One region of the Halorhodospira halophila SL1 genome, then DNA from elsewhere that is predicted to be linked to it. Evidence: predicted binding sites of a transcription regulator. Region 1 holds the regulator's gene; each other region holds the start of a gene.
The links. The regulator sigma-54, encoded in region 1, starts transcription at its own class of promoters, with help from an activator protein. The targets are predictions, from matches to a motif close to TGGCANGNTNCNTGCTT.
Positions count from the first base shown of each region.

Region 2: the regulator sigma-54 is predicted to act here: its motif matches at 2,532-2,548, upstream of HHAL_RS12810 (TorF family putative porin).
Region 3: the regulator sigma-54 is predicted to act here: its motif matches at 1,324-1,340, upstream of HHAL_RS11890 (putative urea ABC transporter substrate-binding protein).

Region 1 is NC_008789.1:2,326,384-2,331,915, forward strand. Features, by position in the region: gene lptA (lipopolysaccharide transport periplasmic protein LptA) at 1-177, shown strand, start outside; gene lptB (LPS export ABC transporter ATP-binding protein) at 181-906, shown strand; gene HHAL_RS10740 (RNA polymerase factor sigma-54) at 947-2,413, shown strand; gene hpf (ribosome hibernation-promoting factor, HPF/YfiA family) at 2,454-2,780, shown strand; gene HHAL_RS10750 (PTS sugar transporter subunit IIA) at 2,825-3,295, shown strand; gene HHAL_RS10755 (HPr kinase/phosphorylase) at 3,292-3,813, shown strand; gene rapZ (RNase adapter RapZ) at 3,810-4,673, shown strand; gene HHAL_RS10765 (PTS sugar transporter subunit IIA) at 4,670-5,074, shown strand; gene HHAL_RS10770 (HPr family phosphocarrier protein) at 5,071-5,346, shown strand; gene pmbA (metalloprotease PmbA) at 5,361-5,532, opposite strand, start outside.
Region 2 is NC_008789.1:2,636,378-2,641,909, forward strand. Features, by position in the region: gene trmB (tRNA (guanosine(46)-N7)-methyltransferase TrmB) at 1-192, opposite strand, end outside; gene HHAL_RS12120 (thiazole synthase) at 189-977, opposite strand; gene thiS (sulfur carrier protein ThiS) at 1,014-1,217, opposite strand; tRNA gene HHAL_RS12130 (tRNA-Gly) at 1,322-1,395, shown strand; gene HHAL_RS12135 (RrF2 family transcriptional regulator) at 1,438-1,896, opposite strand; gene HHAL_RS12140 (SirB2 family protein) at 1,952-2,338, opposite strand; gene HHAL_RS12810 (TorF family putative porin) at 2,633-3,295, shown strand; gene HHAL_RS12150 (YifB family Mg chelatase-like AAA ATPase) at 3,328-4,839, opposite strand; gene ubiK (ubiquinone biosynthesis accessory factor UbiK) at 4,908-5,183, opposite strand; gene HHAL_RS12160 (P-II family nitrogen regulator) at 5,408-5,532, shown strand, end outside.
Region 3 is NC_008789.1:2,581,835-2,587,366, forward strand. Features, by position in the region: gene HHAL_RS11885 (RtcB family protein) at 1-1,099, opposite strand, end outside; guanidine-I (ykkC/yxkD leader) riboswitch at 1,425-1,529, shown strand; gene HHAL_RS11890 (putative urea ABC transporter substrate-binding protein) at 1,583-2,674, shown strand; gene HHAL_RS11895 (ABC transporter permease) at 2,734-3,558, shown strand; gene HHAL_RS11900 (ABC transporter ATP-binding protein) at 3,555-4,295, shown strand; gene HHAL_RS11905 (urea amidolyase associated protein UAAP1) at 4,292-5,029, shown strand; gene HHAL_RS11910 (urea amidolyase associated protein UAAP2) at 5,044-5,532, shown strand, end outside.

The DNA.
Region 1 (5,532 bases):
ACCCGCGGGCCCGAACGCGCCCATTTCCAGGGCGATGCGCGCCTCTGGCAGGGAGACGACCAGGTCACCGCCGAGACCATCGATGTCGACCTGGAGGGACAGATCATGAAGGCCCGTGGCGCTGAAGGGCAGCGGGCGCGGACCATCCTGTACCCGACCCGGCGCGAGGAGGACTGACCGGTGGTCACGCTGCGTGCGGAAGGGCTGACCAAACGCTACCGCGGTCGCACTGTGGTCAACGGCGCCGGGCTCGAAGTGGCCAACGGCGAGATCGTCGGCCTGCTCGGGCCCAACGGCGCCGGCAAGACCACCTGCTTCTACATGGTCGTCGGACTGGTCCAGGCCGACGAGGGGCGGATCACCCTGGAGGGCGACGACCTCACCCGGCTGCCCATCCACGCCCGGGCCCGCCTCGGCATCGGATACCTCCCGCAGGAACCCTCGGTCTTTCGTAAACTGAGCGTGGCGGATAACGTACGGGCCATCCTGCAGCTACGCGGCGACCTCGGCGGCGCCGAGCGGGAACAGGAGCTGGATCGCCTGCTCGAGGAGTTCGGGGTGACCCACGTCCGCGACTCCCCGGGCATCGCCCTGTCCGGCGGCGAACGCCGGCGCGTGGAGATCGCCCGCGCCCTGGCGGCAGCCCCCCGGTTCATACTGCTCGACGAGCCGTTTGCCGGGGTCGACCCGATCTCGGTGGGCGAGATCCAGCGCATCGTCCGCCAGCTGGCGCAGCGCGGTATTGGCGTACTGATCACCGATCACAACGTGCGCGAGACACTGGGGATCGTGCAGCGCGCGTACATCCTCAGCGACGGCGAGGTTCTGGCCGCTGGCGACGCCGAAAGCGTGCTCGCCAACCCGCGGGTCCGCGAGGTCTATCTGGGTGAGGACTTCCGCCTGTGAGCGACGGTATACGGATGCTGCAAGCACGACGGACACGGCCATGAAGCAGTCGCTGCAGCTACGCATCGGCCAGCAGCTGACCATGACGCCCCAGCTGCAGCAGGCCATCCGGTTGCTGCAACTCTCCAGCCTGGAGCTGCGCACCGAGATCCAGCAGGCCCTGGAGTCGAACTTCATGCTCGAGCTCGACGAGGAAGGCGAGCTCGAGCAGCAGGAGCAGGAGCAACACGAGCAGCAGGAACAAGAGGCCCGTGAGGACGAGGCCCCGGCCAGCGACCCTGCCGGCGACGACATCCCCGAGGACCTACCGCTGGATACCTCCTGGGACGACATCTACGACGGCAGCACGGCGCTGAGCGCGCCGGGCGACGAGGCGGCCCAACGCGACACCCTGGACAACCGGCCGGCCGCCTCCGACAGCCTGCAGCAGCACCTGCATGCACAGATCGAGCTGGAGGCGTTCTCCGCGCGCGAGCGCTCCATCGCCGAGGTCATCGTCGACGCCGTCGGCGACGACGGCTACCTGACCCAGAGCACCGACGACCTACTGGCCGGGTGCCCGGAGGATGAGCAGGTTGACGCCGAGGAGCTCGAAGCGGTGCTGCAGCGCGTCCAGCGACTCGACCCGACCGGCGTCGCCGCCCGCGATCCCCAGGAAGCGCTGTGCGTCCAGCTCGAGCAGCTGCCCGAAGACACCCCGTGGCGGGAAGAGGCCCGCCACGCCCTGCTCGAGCACCTGGGGCTGATCGCCGAGCGGCGATACGACGACCTGGGCCGGGCTCTGGGGGTCAGCGACGAGGCCCTCGGCAGCATCCTCGGCCTGATCCAGAGCCTCGACCCCCGACCCGGCTCGCAGATTAGCGACACCACGCCCGACTACGTCATCCCCGACGTTCTGGTGGTGCGCCGCGACGGCGCCTGGCAGGTCGAACTCAACAGCGAAACCGCCCCCCGCTTGCGCGTCAACGCGTATTACGCCAGCCTGATCCGCAGGGCAGACCGGAGCGCGGACAACCACTGTCTGCGCAACCACCTCCAAGAGGCGCGCTGGCTGATCAAGAGCCTGCGCAGCAGGAATGAGACCTTGCTCAAAGTGGCCAGCGCCATCGTGGAACGGCAACAGGGTTTCCTCGACCACGGCGAGGAGGCGATGCAACCACTGGTCCTGCGCGAGATCGCCGAGGCGGTGGAGATGCACGAGTCCACCATCTCTCGCATCACCACCAGCAAGTACATGCACACGCCCCGGGGCACCTTCGAGTTCAAGTACTTCTTCTCAAGCCACGTGCAGACCAGCGACGGCGGAGAGGCTTCGGCAACGGCGATCCGGGCACGGATCCGCCGACTGATTGCCGAAGAGGATCGGGCAAAACCGCTGAGTGACAGCGCGATTGCGCGTATCCTTCATGAGGAGGGGATCCAGGTGGCGCGTCGGACGGTCGCCAAATACCGGGAGTCCCTGTCCATCGCATCGTCGGCGGAGCGCAAGGAGGCCCGGAGGCGCTGAGGCGCCCGGCTCTGCCGGCCGCAGGGGTTCAGGAGGCGGTATGCAGATCAAGCTCAGTGGACATCATGTCGAGATCACCCCGGCTCTCCGGGCGCATGTCAACGAGAAGATGCAACGCATTCAACGCCACTTCGACCACGTCATCGATACCGAGGTGATCCTCTCGGTGGAGAAGAGACAGCAGAAGGCCGAGTCGGTCATCCACATCGGGGGTGGCGGCGGGCGCGTCTTTGCCGATGCCATTGAGGAAGACCTCTATGCAGCCATTGACGTGCTCGTGGACAAGCTTGACCGTCAGGTCCTGAAACACAAAGAGAAGGCCGTCGATCAGCGACGGCAGGGCGCGTCCCTCAAGGCCAGCCTGTAAAGGTGGCGGGACGCGGTTCAGCGGGCCAGCCGATCGGACACTCCATGGACATCGAGCAACTCATCACGCCGGAACGTGTTCGCTGCGAGAGCGGCATCGAGGACAAGGAGCAGGTACTCCTGCGCATAGGCGAACTGATCGGGGCCAGCGGCGACGGCCTCGACGCCCGAGAAATCAGCAACCGACTGCTGGCCCGTGAGCGGCTGGGCAGCACGGGCCTGGGGCACGGCGTAGCCGTACCCCACGCCCGCATCGACGGGATTGACCGCGCCATCGGCGCCCTGATCCAGCTGGATCGGGGCATCGAGTTCAACGCCTTCGACAAGGCACCCGTGGACCTGCTGTTCGCCCTGGTCGTACCCGAACACTTCACCGACGAGCACCTGCAGATCCTGGCCAGCCTCGCCGAGATGTTCAGCGACAGCAGCCTGTGCGAACGGCTGCGCCGCTCCTCGGACGGTGAGGAACTGCAGGTGGCCCTGCGGGAATGGCAGTCACAAGCCGACCCGTCGTGAAAACGGCCGCGCACGGGCCGGTCATCCCCGGTCTGCTGGTCACCGTCCACGGTCGCGGGGTTCTGCTCGAGGGGCCCAGCGGCGCGGGCAAGAGTGATACGGCCCTGGCCCTGCTCGACCGCGGCCACGCGCTGGTGGCCGATGACGCCGTGCAGCTGCGCCGCGAGGGGGACCGTCTGCTCGGCACCGGCCCCCAACAGGGGCGGGGGCTGTTGCACCTGCGTGACCTGGGCCTGGTGGATGTCACGGAACTCTACGGCCCTGAGGCATTCCGCAACGAGGCCGCCGTGGCACTGTGCATCCAGCTGCAGCCGACCCCCGGCACCACCGAAGCCGAAGCCGCCCTGCATGGTCGGCGCGACCACCGTCGGCTGCTGGAGCTAAGCCTCCCCCGGATCACCCTGACCGACAGCCACCGCCGTCCACTGGCCCCGCTGGTCGAGGCCGCGTCCAGCAGCCGGGCCGCAGTGTCCGTTGCGCACCACGGCGCTCGCAGCGACCGCGGGGTGCCAGCATGAGTGGGCTGCGCCTGATCGTGGTCAGCGGCCTCTCGGGGTCGGGCAAGAGTGTCGCCCTGCACACCCTCGAAGACGCCGGCTATTACTGCATCGACAACCTGCCGGTGAGCCTGATCGGCGAGCTGGCCCGCTACGCCCAGAACCGCGACGCACCCACCGGAGAGCGCTTCGCCGTGGGGCTGGACGCACGCAACCCGCCCCACGACCTGCAATGCCTGCCGGAGACCCTCACTGCACTGCGCGAGCAGGGCATCGCCACGGAGGTGCTGTTCCTCTACGCCGAGGACTCCATCCTCATGCGCCGTTACAGCGAGACGCGCCGTCGCCACCCGCTGGCCGAAGGCGACCAGCCCCTGGCCGACGCCCTGCGCGCCGAGCGCACGCTGCTCGAGCCACTACGCGAGGTCGCCGACTGGAGCATCGACACCTCGCGGACCACCGTCCACGACCTGCGCGGTCTGATCTCCGAGCGGGTAGCCGGCGAGCGCAGTGGCCTGTCGGTGCTGGTCCAGTCCTTCGGCTTCAAGCACGGCATCCCCACCGATGCCGACTACGTCTTCGATGCCCGCTGCCTGCCCAATCCGCACTGGGAACCGCAGCTGCGCGCCTATACCGGCTGCGACGACTGCGTCCGCGCCTTCCTCGAGTCCCAGCCCGAGACCGAGATCCTCTTCGGCCAGATCGACACGCTCATCCGCTACTGGCTGCCGGTCCACCAGCAGGCAGGGCGCAGCTACCTGACCGTGGCCGTCGGCTGCACCGGTGGGCAGCACCGCTCGGTCTACCTGGCCGAGCGCCTGGCCGAGTCGCTGCAGGAAGGGTGCAGCCACGTGAGCCTGCGCCACCGGGAGCTGTCATGAGGGTTGGGCTGCTGATCGTCGCGCACCGGCACATCGGCTCGGAGATCCTGGCCACGGCCTCGCGCACGCTGGGCATCTGCCCGCTGCAGACGGAATCGCTGGAGGTCCTCAACGAGGACGAGCGCAACGAGCTGCTCGAGCGCGCCGGGGCGCTGATCACCCAGCTCGACCAGGGGGCCGGGGTGCTCATCCTCTCCGACGCCTACGGCTCCACCCCCTCCAACGTGGCGGTGGCGGCCAGCACCCACCGCCGCTGCCGGGTGGTGACCGGCCTCAACCTGCCGATGCTCCTGCGGGTGTTCAACTACCCCGGGCGATCCCTTGAGGAACTGGCCGAATCCGCGGCCGCCGGCGGCCGAGCCGGTATCATCGCGGTCGGCGAAGGAGCACCGCCGTCATGATCGAGCAACAAGCCACCATTCAAAACCCGCTCGGGCTTCACGCCCGGGCCGCCGCCCGCTTCGTGACCATTGCCAGCGAGTACGAGAGCGAGATCCACGTCCGCTACGGCGAAAAGCGCGTCAACGGCAAGAGCATCATGGGCCTGATGATGCTCGCCGCCGCCCACCAGGCCACCCTCACCATCGAGGCCGAGGGGACGGACGCCGAGCCAGCCCTCGAGGCCCTGGTCCGGCTGGTCACCGAGGGATTCGGCGAGACCGAGCACGGCTGATCGCCGCCGGGCGCTTACTGCCCGGCGACGGTCATCTCCTCGACCAGGATGGAGCCACAACGGATGTTCCCACGGCGGTCCACGTCGCTGCCCACCACCTGGATCCCGGCGAACAGATCGCGCAGATGGCCGGCGATGGTGATCTCCTGCACGGGACGGTCGATGACCCCGTTCTCCACCCAGAAG
Region 2 (5,532 bases), 310 kb from region 1:
CTCGCCGTCGCCAAAGCCGATATCCAGCACCCGCGGCGCGGCACGACCGAACAGGCCGTCGAGGTCGATCACCCCGCGCTCGGGGACATCGACCCCGAATTGCGGCCAGAGCCCCTCCAGGGCCCGCTGCTGGCCCTGGGTCAGGCGCCCCTCGCGGCGGACGAATGTGCGGGTCTGTCGCGGCTGGCTCACTCGAAGAAGGTCCCTTCCTCGGGCGACGACGCCGCGGCGTAGCGCTTCTTGGGGATGCGACCGGCACGGTACGCCTCGCGCCCGGCCTCGACGCCCTTGCGCATGGCCGAGGCCATGAGCACCGGATCCCGCGCACCGGCGATGGCCGTATTGAGCAACACGGCGTCACAGCCGAGCTCCATGGCCACGGCCACGTCGGAGGCGGTCCCCACCCCGGCGTCCACCAGGACCGGGACCTCCAGGCGGTCGACGATCTCCAGGATGTTGTAGCGGTTCTGGATCCCGAGCCCCGAACCGATGGGGGCGGCCAGCGGCATCACGGCCACGCAGCCGATCTCTTCGAGCCGTTTGGCGGTGATGGGGTCGTCGCTGGTATAGGCCATGACCTCGAAGCCCTCGGCCACCAGCTGCTCGGCGGCCTCCAGGGTCCCGGGCACATCCGGGTAGAGGGTGCGCTCGTCGCCGATGACCTCGAGCTTGACCAGGTTGTGGCCGTCAAGCAGCTCGCGGCCCAACCGGCAGGTGCGCACCGCATCCTTGACCGTATAGCAGCCGGCGGTATTGGGCAGGATGGTGTAGCGATCCGGCGGTACGGCGTCGAGCAGGTTCGGCTCGTCGGGATTCTGGCCGATGTTGCTGCGACGCAGGGCGATGGTGACGATCTCTGCACCGCTCGCCTCGATGGCCGCGCGGGTCTGCTCCATATCACGGTACTTGCCGGTACCGACCAGCAGACGCGAGTGGTACTCACGCCCGGCGATGACCAGGGGATCGCGATCCGCCATCTTTCTCTTGGACTCCGTGCTGTTTCGGGACTCGGGTCAGCCGCCGCCGATGGCCTGGATGACCTCCACGCGATCGCCATCGGCCAGTTGGTGGTCGCCGAGCTGACTGCGGGGGACGATGGTCTCGTTGACCTCCACCGCCAGGCGCTGCTCTTCGCTGACACCGAGCCGCTGCAGGACGTCGGCACAGCTCGCCCCGGCCGGCAGGGTCATGCCCTCGCCGTTGACCTGAACCTGTATGCTGGTTGCCATACTACTCATCTCAGATAGTGTAACGCGGCGTGCGGCACTGCGGCACCGGTTGTCCTCGGCGGCTTACAGCGCTATGATTTCGACTGTCCGCAGCGGGTGTAGCTCAATGGTAGAGCTCCAGCTTCCCACGCTGGCGATGTGGGTTCGATTCCCATCACCCGCTCCAGACCCTTCCTTGCTCTTCGACTCGACGACCCCCGGGCTGCGTTCAGCCGGTCTCCGCCGCGCGCCGGTCGATCAGATTGAGGTCCACGGCCAGGGCGCCGCGGTTGTGCAGCAGATCGGCCAGCGTGTAGCGATCGAGTACCGCCAGGAAGGCGTGCAGGGCCTCGTCCAGGACGGCACGGACGGCGCAGGTGCCCTCGATCCGACAGCGCTGGTCCTCCTCCCGGAAACACTCCACCAGGGTGAAGTCTTCCTCGGTGCGCCGGAGCAGTTCGCCCAGTGGGATCGTCTCCGGCGGCTGGGCCAGCCGAATCCCCCCGCGCTTGCCGCGCACGGTCTCCACGAAGCCGTGGGCGGCCAGGCGGTTGACCACCTTCATCAGGTGGTTGCGCGAGATCTCGAAGCGCTCGGCAATGGCCCCGATGGTGACCAGCTCGCCCTGTGCAGCCCCCAGGAAGAGCAGGACCCGCAGGGCGTAGTCGCTGTGGCGGGTTAGACGCATGATCCGGCTCCGTTGGCTGCCCCGGACACTATAGCAGTGCCCGGGGCCTTCCGGATCAGCCCAGGCCGACGATCAGCAGCGGTTCGCGGGTGACGCTGTAGAGGTACAGGTAACCGATCACCACGATGCCGCCGACAAAGGCGGCCATGCGGATCGGCCGGGGACGGCTCCGCCCCAGGGCCACCACCCCGAGGGCGATGTAGGCGATCAGGCCGAGGAGCTTGACGGTGAGCCAGCCGTCGACGAACGGGTACTGGGCGATCATCACCATCAGCACCACCGCTGTGAGCAGCAGCACGGTGTCGGCGACCCGCGGCGCCACGCGCAGGACCTTGTGATCCAGGGCCGCAGAACCGCGGAACATCAGGATCCCCCGGGCGATGAACAGACCGAGACTGGCCACGGCGGCCAGCACGTGCGTCGACAGCAGCACCTGGTGCATTCCTACCCCCTCGCATCGTCCGCATCAGAAAGCGGCTATTCTTCCTGCCGGTCGGGGCCGCCTGCAACCACGCCGGGCCCACGCACCGGGGTGGTGCGGCCACCGTGCCGGACTGGTGCAGGGCGGCCGCCGAGCATCCCCACAGCGCCTTCGCTACGCCGTAACCCCCTGACTCTTGGGGACCACCCCTCGCTGGCACGCATCATGCTTAAGGGTTCCGTGAGCGCGCCATACGCCGAGACCGGCGGTGGCCGCCCCGACCCACGGACCCAGAACTAGACAAGGTGCCCGATCATGAAGAAGCCTCTCCCGTTCCTCGCCGCCGCCGGCGGCCTGCTCCTCGGCCTCTCCGCCAACGCCCAGGCCGAAGAGCTCGGCGCCGGGTGGAGCCTGTCGTCCAACGTGGCGATCACCTCCAACTATCTTCTCCGCGGTGGGTCCGAAAGCGACGAGGATCCCGCCATCCAGGGCGGTTTCGATCTCGACCACGCTAGCGGGTTCTACATCGGGACTTGGGGTAGCAGTGTCGTCCTCGGGGAGGACGCAACGGAAATCGACTTTTATGCCGGGTATGCCTTTGAGTTCGCCCCTGGCCTCAGCCTGGATCTTGGCGCCGTGGCTTATACCTATTACCCAGCGGGGGACTCGGACGACGAGGAACTCTACGCCGGGATCGCTTCGTCATTCGGCGAACTAGACTACGATTTCTACCTCTACTCCAATAGCGAGCCCGACATCACCGGCGAGTTAAATCTGGCTCACCCCATCGGGGCCGGTGTATCGGCTTTGGGTCAGCTGGGCTTCGTGGAGCCCGATGACGACAATGGCGATTACATCTACTACGCCGTGGGGGCCAGCTACACCTATCAGACCCTGGACTTCAGTGTGATGTGGACAGATACGGATGAATCTGGGAGTGACGACCAGTTCGCAGTAATGGTTTCACGGTCCTTCTAACCTGAGCCGGGGGCGCCGCCGGCGCCCCCCTTTCACCCCACCCCGCCCCGCTGCTCGAGCCCCCGGCGCAACCCCACCGCCTCGGCCACGTAGCGGGCGTCGATGGCATCCATGCCTTCCAGATCGGCGATCGTCCGCGCCACCCGCAGCAGGCGGTGGTGCCCCCGCGGCGAGAGGCCGATGACCTCGGTGGCCCGCTCCAGGGTCGCCTCGGCCTCCGGCTCGAGGGGGCAGGCCGCGTGCAGGACCTCCCCGCTGAGCTCGGCGGCGATCCGCCCGGAGCGCTCCCGCCGCCGCTCCCGGGCCCGGGCCACCCGTTCGGCCACCTGCTCGGTGGCCTCAGCCGCCGGCGCGGCGGTCAGCTCCCGGGCGCTGAGCCGCGGCACCTCGACGGCGATATCGAAGCGATCGAGCAGCGGCCCGGTGATCCGGTCGCGGTAGCGCGCCACCTGATCCGGGGTGCAGCGGCACTCGCCGCGGGGGTCGCCGTGGTAGCCGCAGGGACAGGGGTTCATGGCCGCCACCAGCTGGAAGGCCGCCGGGTAGGTGACCCGGGCGTTGCTGCGGGCGATGCTCACCCGCCGCGCCTGCAGGGGCTCACGCAGCGCCTCCAGGGCGTTGCGGGGCAGTTCGGGGAACTCGTCGAGGAAGAGCACGCCGCGGTGGGCCAGGGAGACCTCGCCGGGGCGGGGCGGCTGCCCGCCACCGATCAGCGCCGCCGGGGAGATGCTGTGGTGGGGGGCCCGGAAGGCCGGGATCCGCCAGCTGGCCGGATCCACCCCCTCGCCACTGACCGAGCGCACCGCCGCCGCCTCCAGGGCCTCGTCTTCCGGGAGCGGCGGCAACAGCCCGGGCAGGCGTTCGGCGAGCATGCTCTTGCCGGTACCGGGCGGGCCGCTGAGCAGCAGGTTGTGCCCCCCCGCGGCGGCGACCTCCAGCGCCCGGCGCGGGCCGGCCTGGCCGCGGACGTCGGCGAGATCGGGGCCTGGAGAGCGTTCCTGCGCCCCGGTCGGCGACCCCACCGGGGGCAGGGGCTCGCGGCCGTCCAGGTGGTCCAGCACCGCCAGCAGGCGCTGCGCGGCCACCGTGCCCCCGGGGTGAACCAATGCCGCCTCGGCGGCGTCGCCGCCCGGGATGATCAGCCGCCGGCCGGCCTCGCGGGCGGCCCGTGCCGCCGGGAGGATGGCGCCCACTTCGCGGAGCTGGCCGCCCAGGGCCAGCTCGCCGATGAACTCCAGCGATTCGAGTTCGCCGTGGGCCTGACCCGACGCCGCCAGCACGCCGACCGCGATGGCCAGATCGAAGCGTCCGCCGCCCTTGGGCAGATCCGCCGGGGCCAGGTTGACCGTGACGCGGCCGACGGGAAACTCCAGGCCGCTGTTGATGATGGCGCTGCGGACCCGGTCCCGGGCCTCGCGCACCTCGGCCTGGGGCAGGCCGACCAGTGAGAACGCAGGCAGCCCCGGCGCCAGGTGGACCTCCACCTGGACCTCGGGGGCCGCCACACCGAGCGCCGCCCGCGCCCGGGTAACCGCCAGTGCCATGGGAACCCTCCCTGGTTCATGGGCACAGAGGACGACCTACGCGGCGAGCCCGCAGGCCCGCCTGCGGATCAGCTCCCGCTACCGCCGGCGCCGCCCGAGCCACCCTGGTCCTTTTCCAGCTCGGCGACGCGGCGGTTGAGCTCCTCGAGCTGGGCCCGAGTCCGCGCCAGGACCTTGGCCTGGGCATCGAACTCCTCGCGGGTCACCAGATCGAGCCGCGAGAAGCCCGACTGCAGCGAGGCGCGCACGTTCTTCTCCACCTCGTCGTGGAACTCGCGCACGCCGGCCGGCAGGCTCGCCGTGAGCTTCTGCGCCAGTTCGTCGATGGTTTTCTGATCGATCATCGCCTTTCCAACCCTGTGGTCACGCACCGAATCCGTGCGGTTGCCCTGTCGCCGCCCCCGTTTGGTGCAGAGGCCGCCCGCGCCACCAGCCTATCCCCCCGGCACGACGCGGTTTCGCGGCCGATCCGAGGGCCTGGCACGCCTCCTGCAAGGTCCTTCTCGACCGCAGCCGCATCAGCACGCCGCTGCGGCTCCGGCCAACGCGTACAACGAGGACGACGCTCATGAAATTGGTAACGGCAATCATCAAGCCTTTCAAGCTCGATGACGTCCGCGAGGCCCTCTCCGCTATCGGCGTCCAAGGTATCACGGTCACCGAGGTGAAGGGTTTCGGACGGCAGAAGGGACA
Region 3 (5,532 bases), 260 kb from region 1:
GGTGGCCGGGCGGGAAGGCGCGGGTGGCGCCCTTGCGGTGGACGCAGACCTCGCGCTCCTCACCGTCGACCCGATGGCGCTCGAACTTGGCGATGTTGTGGGAGACGTCGTAGACCAGCTCCAGGTGCGCCTCCTCCCCCAGCACCTCGGCGAAGACCCGGCGCACCTGCTGGGTCATCGCCTGGCGGTTGACGTAGGCGAAGTTGGCGGCGGCCTGCATGGCCCCCAGGTAGTCCCGGGCGGCGGAGCAGCTCAGCGGCGCGCAGGCCAGCTGACGGTCGGGCAGCTCGATGCCGTTGCGCCCGGTGATCCGCTCCATGGTCACCAGAAAGTCATCGCAGACCTGGTGACCGAGCCCGCGTGACCCGGAGTGGATCATCACGGTCAGCGTCCCCGCCTCGAGCCCCAGGCGGCGGGCAGCGGCTTCGTCGTAGACATCGTCCACACAGCCGATCTCGATGAAGTGGTTGCCGGATCCCACCGTACCGACCTGATCCCGTCCGCGCTGGATGGCCCGATCGCTGACCGCCTCGGGGTCGGCGCCGGGCAGGCACCCACGGTCCTCGATCCGGGCCAGATCCTCGGGCTCGCCCAGCCCCACCTCCACGGCCCACGCCGCCCCCTCGCGCAGCAACCGGCGCATATCCCGGTTGCGCAGCAGGGTGTCGCCGTACCCACGGCCCATGCCGGCCGGGATGCGTTCGAAGAGTCGATCCATCAGGCGCGGCAGGTGGGCGCCCAGGTCCTCGGCCTGTAGCGGCGTCCGCAGCAGCCGGACTCCGCAGTTGATGTCGTAGCCCACCCCTCCGGGCGAGATCACGCCCCCCTGGTCCGGATCGAAGGCGGCCACGCCTCCGATGGGGAAGCCGAACCCCCAATGGATATCCGGCATGCCGATGGACCGCCCGACCACCCCGGGGAGGCAGGCCACATTGGCCACCTGGCGCACGGCCTCGGTATCGCGGATGTCCTCAATCAACGCGTCGTTGGCGAAGATCAACCCGTCTACCTGCATCCGCCCCTGCCGCGGCAACCGCCAGCGGCAACTGTCGAGCCGTTCCAACTCCAGACCTTCAGCGGCCTCGATACGCTTGACCATCCCCGTCTCCTAGCGGTTGCACCCGTTGCCCGATCACCGTACCAAGCCCACCGGCCCGGACGGTGACGGCCTCCCCCTCCGGCAAGGTTAGCCTGCCCGACGCGCCCCATGGTGGTGCATCCGCCCTGTGCCGAGGCACAGCAACGGGGCGCGCGATCCCCGGCCACCCCGCACCTCGCCACCGAGGACCGCATAACCTGTTGATCTCCGGTTATCAAGGGACTTGGCCCGCGTCTTGCTTGGATAACGGGCAGCGGAGGCATCGACCGCGAAGGGCAGCGGCCCAGGAGGTCCGCCCCGGAGCGTCACCGCTGACAATCTGGCCGCAATAGGCGTCTAGGGTTCCGTCCGCAGGCATGCGGAGCCTGGTCCGAGAGTCGCCGACCTCTCCCAGAGGGGGGTTACACGGAGGGACAAAAGCCCGGGAGATCGTGATCGATGCTCCCGCTTTTGACCCAACGGCAACCCCGAGGGAGAGATCCCATGAGCCGCGAACGACGCCCGCTACGCCAACGACTCACCCACCTGTGCACCGCCGCCGCCCTCCTCGGCACCGCTGCACTGCCGCTCGCAGCCACCGCCGACGAACGCGACTCCTTCCGCATCGCCTGGAGCATCTACGTCGGGTGGATGCCCTGGGGCTACGGCGAGGCCGAAGGCATCGTCGACAAGTGGGCCGACAAGTACGACATCGAGATCGATGTGGTGCAGATCAACGACTACATCGAGTCCATCAACCTCTACACCGCCGGCTCTTTCGACGGCGTCACCCTGACCAACATGGACGCCCTGACCATCCCGGCGGCCAGCGGCGTGGATACCACCGCGTTGATCGCCGGCGACTTCTCCGACGGCAACGACGGCGTGGTCCTTGAGGGGACCGACGACCTGGCCGACATCGAAGGCCAACGCGTCCACCTGGTCGAGCTGTCCGTATCGCACTACCTGCTCGCCCGCGCCCTCGACTCGGTGGGGCTGAGCGAGCGGGACGTCCAGGTGGTCAACACCGCCGACGCCGACATCGTCGGGGCCTTCCGTTCCCGCGATGTCCAGGCCGCCGTGGCCTGGAACCCACAGTTGGGCGAGATCCGCCGACAGGACGACGCCCATGTGGTCTTCGACTCCTCGGACGTACCCGGCGAGATCATCGACCTGCTCGGCGTGCGCACCGAAGTGCTTGAAGAGCACCCGGAGCTTGGCAAGGCGCTGACCGGCGCCTGGTACGAGATCATGGACGTCATGTCCGGCGACGATGCCGCCGGCGAGGCCGCTCGCACCGCGATGGCCGAGGCGGCGGGCACCGACCTGGCCGGCTACGAGGAGCAGCTCGCCTCGACCACGTTCTTCTACGACCCCGCCGAAGCGGTGGACTTCGTCACCAGCGAACAGCCCGCCGAGACCATGGAGAACGTCCGCCAGTTCGCCTACCAGCACGGATTGCTCGGTGAGCGCGCCCCGAGCCCGGATTTCGTCGGCATCGAGCTCGCCGACGGCTCGACCCTGGGCGATGCGAACAACGTCCAGTTGCGCTTCACCGACCGCTTCATGCGCAAGGCCGCCGAAGGCGAGCTGTAACGCCCTGCCCGGGGCGGCGGGTCCGCCCCGGGCCTCATCGGCAGCAGGAGCGCCTACCCATGAAACGCCTGATCAACCGCCACCCCGGCCGGGTCGGGGGCGCCGCCCTGGCGATGCTCCCCTTTGTCCTGGCGCTGGTGGCCTACACCATCGCCTCGTCGCAGCGCCTGGCCGAGAATCCCAACGACCCGGTGCTGCCGTCGCTGATCACGCTGATCGAATCCTTCCTGCGCCTGGCCACCGAGGAGAGTCGGCGCACCGGTGAGGTCCTCCTGTGGTTGGACACCGGTGCCAGCCTCGGGCGGCTGGGCATGGGCGTGGCCCTGGCCGCCGCCATCGGCCTGCTGGTCGGCATCCTCAACGGCTGCCTGCCCTACGCGCGGCGTACCTTCTCGCCCTTCGTCACCGCCGTGGCCATGATCCCGCCGCTGGCGGTGCTGCCGATCCTGTTCATCGCCTTCGGCGTCGGCGAGCTGGCGAAGGTGATGCTGATCGTCTTCGGTGTTGCGCCGTTCATCATGCGCGACCTGCAGCAGCGGGTCGAAGAGCTGCCGCGTGAGCAGCTGATCAAGGCGCAGACCCTCGGCGCATCGACCTGGCAGATCGTGCTACGGGTGATCCTGCCGCAGACCCTGCCCCGGCTGATCGACGCCACGCGGCTGAGCCTCGGGGCGGCCTGGCTGTTTCTCATCGCCTCGGAGGCCATCGCTGCCACTGAGGGGCTCGGCTACCGGATCTTCCTGGTCCGGCGCTACCTGGATATGGAGACGATCCTCCCCTACGTGGCGTGGATCACCCTGCTCGCCTTCCTCTTCGATCTGACCCTGCGCGGGGTCAATCGCTGGTTCTTCCCCTGGTACGCCGGAAGGAGCGCCCGTTCATGAGTGCCACCATCCGCCTGGAGAACGTCTGGAAATCCTACGGCCACGACGTCGTCCTGGAGAACCTGTCGCTGGAGGTCGCCGCCGGCTCTTTCGTCACCCTCGTGGGCGCCTCGGGCTGTGGCAAGACCACCTTCCTCAAGATGCTCCTCGGCGAGGAGGCGCCGAGCCGCGGCCGCCTGCTCATGGACGGCGCGCCCCTGCCCGGCGAGCCGGGGCCGGACCGCGGGGTGGTCTTCCAGCGCTACTCGGTCTTCCCCCACCTCACCGCGGTTCAGAACGTGCTCCTCGGCCTGGAGCTGGCCGACGCCCCGTGGCTAGGCCGCCTCTTCGGTGCCGCGCGGCGCACCGCCCGGGCGCAGGCGGTGACGGCCCTGGAGTCGGTCGGCCTGGAGCACGCCCTGGACAAGTACCCGCCGGAACTCTCCGGCGGCATGCAGCAGCGCCTGGCCATCGCCCAGACCCTGGTCAAGGACCCGCGGGTCCTGCTCCTCGACGAGCCCTTCGGCGCCCTCGACCCCGGCATCCGGCAGGACATGCACGCGCTGATCCAGTCCCTGTGGCAGCGCACCGGGGTCACCGTCTTCATGGTGACCCACGACCTGCAGGAGGGCTTCACCCTCGGCAGCCGGCTGCTCGTCTTCGACAAGGTCCGCCACGACCCCCACGCCCCCGAGGCCTACGGGGCACAGATCACCTACGACATCCCCCTCGACCGCAACGCGGAGGCTTCCCCATGAGCACCCCCTCACTGCCCCAGGAGCGCATCGTCTACCGGGAACGCGTCCCCGGCGCCCGGTACGCATCGCTGATCCTGAGCCGCGGTTTCGCCGTCCGCCTGACCGACGTCGACGGCACCGCCAACGCCGCGGCACTGCTGTACAACCCCCACAACCCGCTTGAGCGGTACAACGCCCCGGACACCCTGAAAGGCCAGCACACCTCGCGGCTGTCCGCCGGCCACATGCTCTACTCGGACATGGGGCGGGTGATGCTTTCGATCACCAGCGACAGCCTCGACTGGCACGACCCCATCGGCGGCATCAGCGACGCCGCCAGGGTGCGCCACACCTATGGCCAGGCCCGCTACCAGGAGCACCTCAACGACTTTTACCGCAGCGGTCGTGAACTCTTCCTCATCGAGATGGCCAAGTGGGGCCTGGGGCGCGCCGATCTGGTCCCCAACGTGAACTTTTTCAGCAAGGTCCAGGCGGACACCGAAGGCGCCCTGCATTTCATCCCGGACCACAGCCGAGCCGGCGCCCACGTGGACCTGCGGGCCGAGATGGACACTCTGCTGATCCTGCAGACCGCGCCCCACCCCATGGATCCCGGGCCCACCTACACCCCCGGCGCGGTCGACCTCACCGTCTACCGGGCGGAACCGGTCGCCGCCGAAGACCCCTGCCTCACCAGCCACCCGGAGAACGCCCGCGCCTACGCCAACACCATCGCCTACCACTGCCAGGAGTAAGCGCCATGACCGGCATGAACCTCGTCGAGAGCCCGCTCGAGCCCCGCGATGCCCTCTACCGCGTCACCGTCCCCGCCGGCGAACCGTGGCTGGGCGAGCTGCGCCGCGGCCAGACCCTGCGCATCGTCGATTTAGAGGGCAACCAGGCCGCCGACACGCTCTTCTACAGCCTCGACAACCCAAGCGGGGAGCGCTACAGCGCCGTCGATACCGTCCGCGAGCAGGCCAGCGCCTATCTGAGCACCGGCAGCCGGCTGCTCTCCACCGCCGGCCGGACGATGCTGACCCTCACGGCCGACACCTGCGGCCGCCACGATACCCTCGGCGGCGCCTGCGCCGCCGAGTCCAACCAGGTGCGCTACGCCCTGGATAAGAAGCCCATGCACAACTGCCGGGACAACTTCCTCATCGCCCTGGCCGAGAGCGATTACCCGCTGGGCAAGCGCGACCTCGGGCCGAATATCAACTTCTTCATGAACGTCCCGCTCACCCCCGAGGGCGGC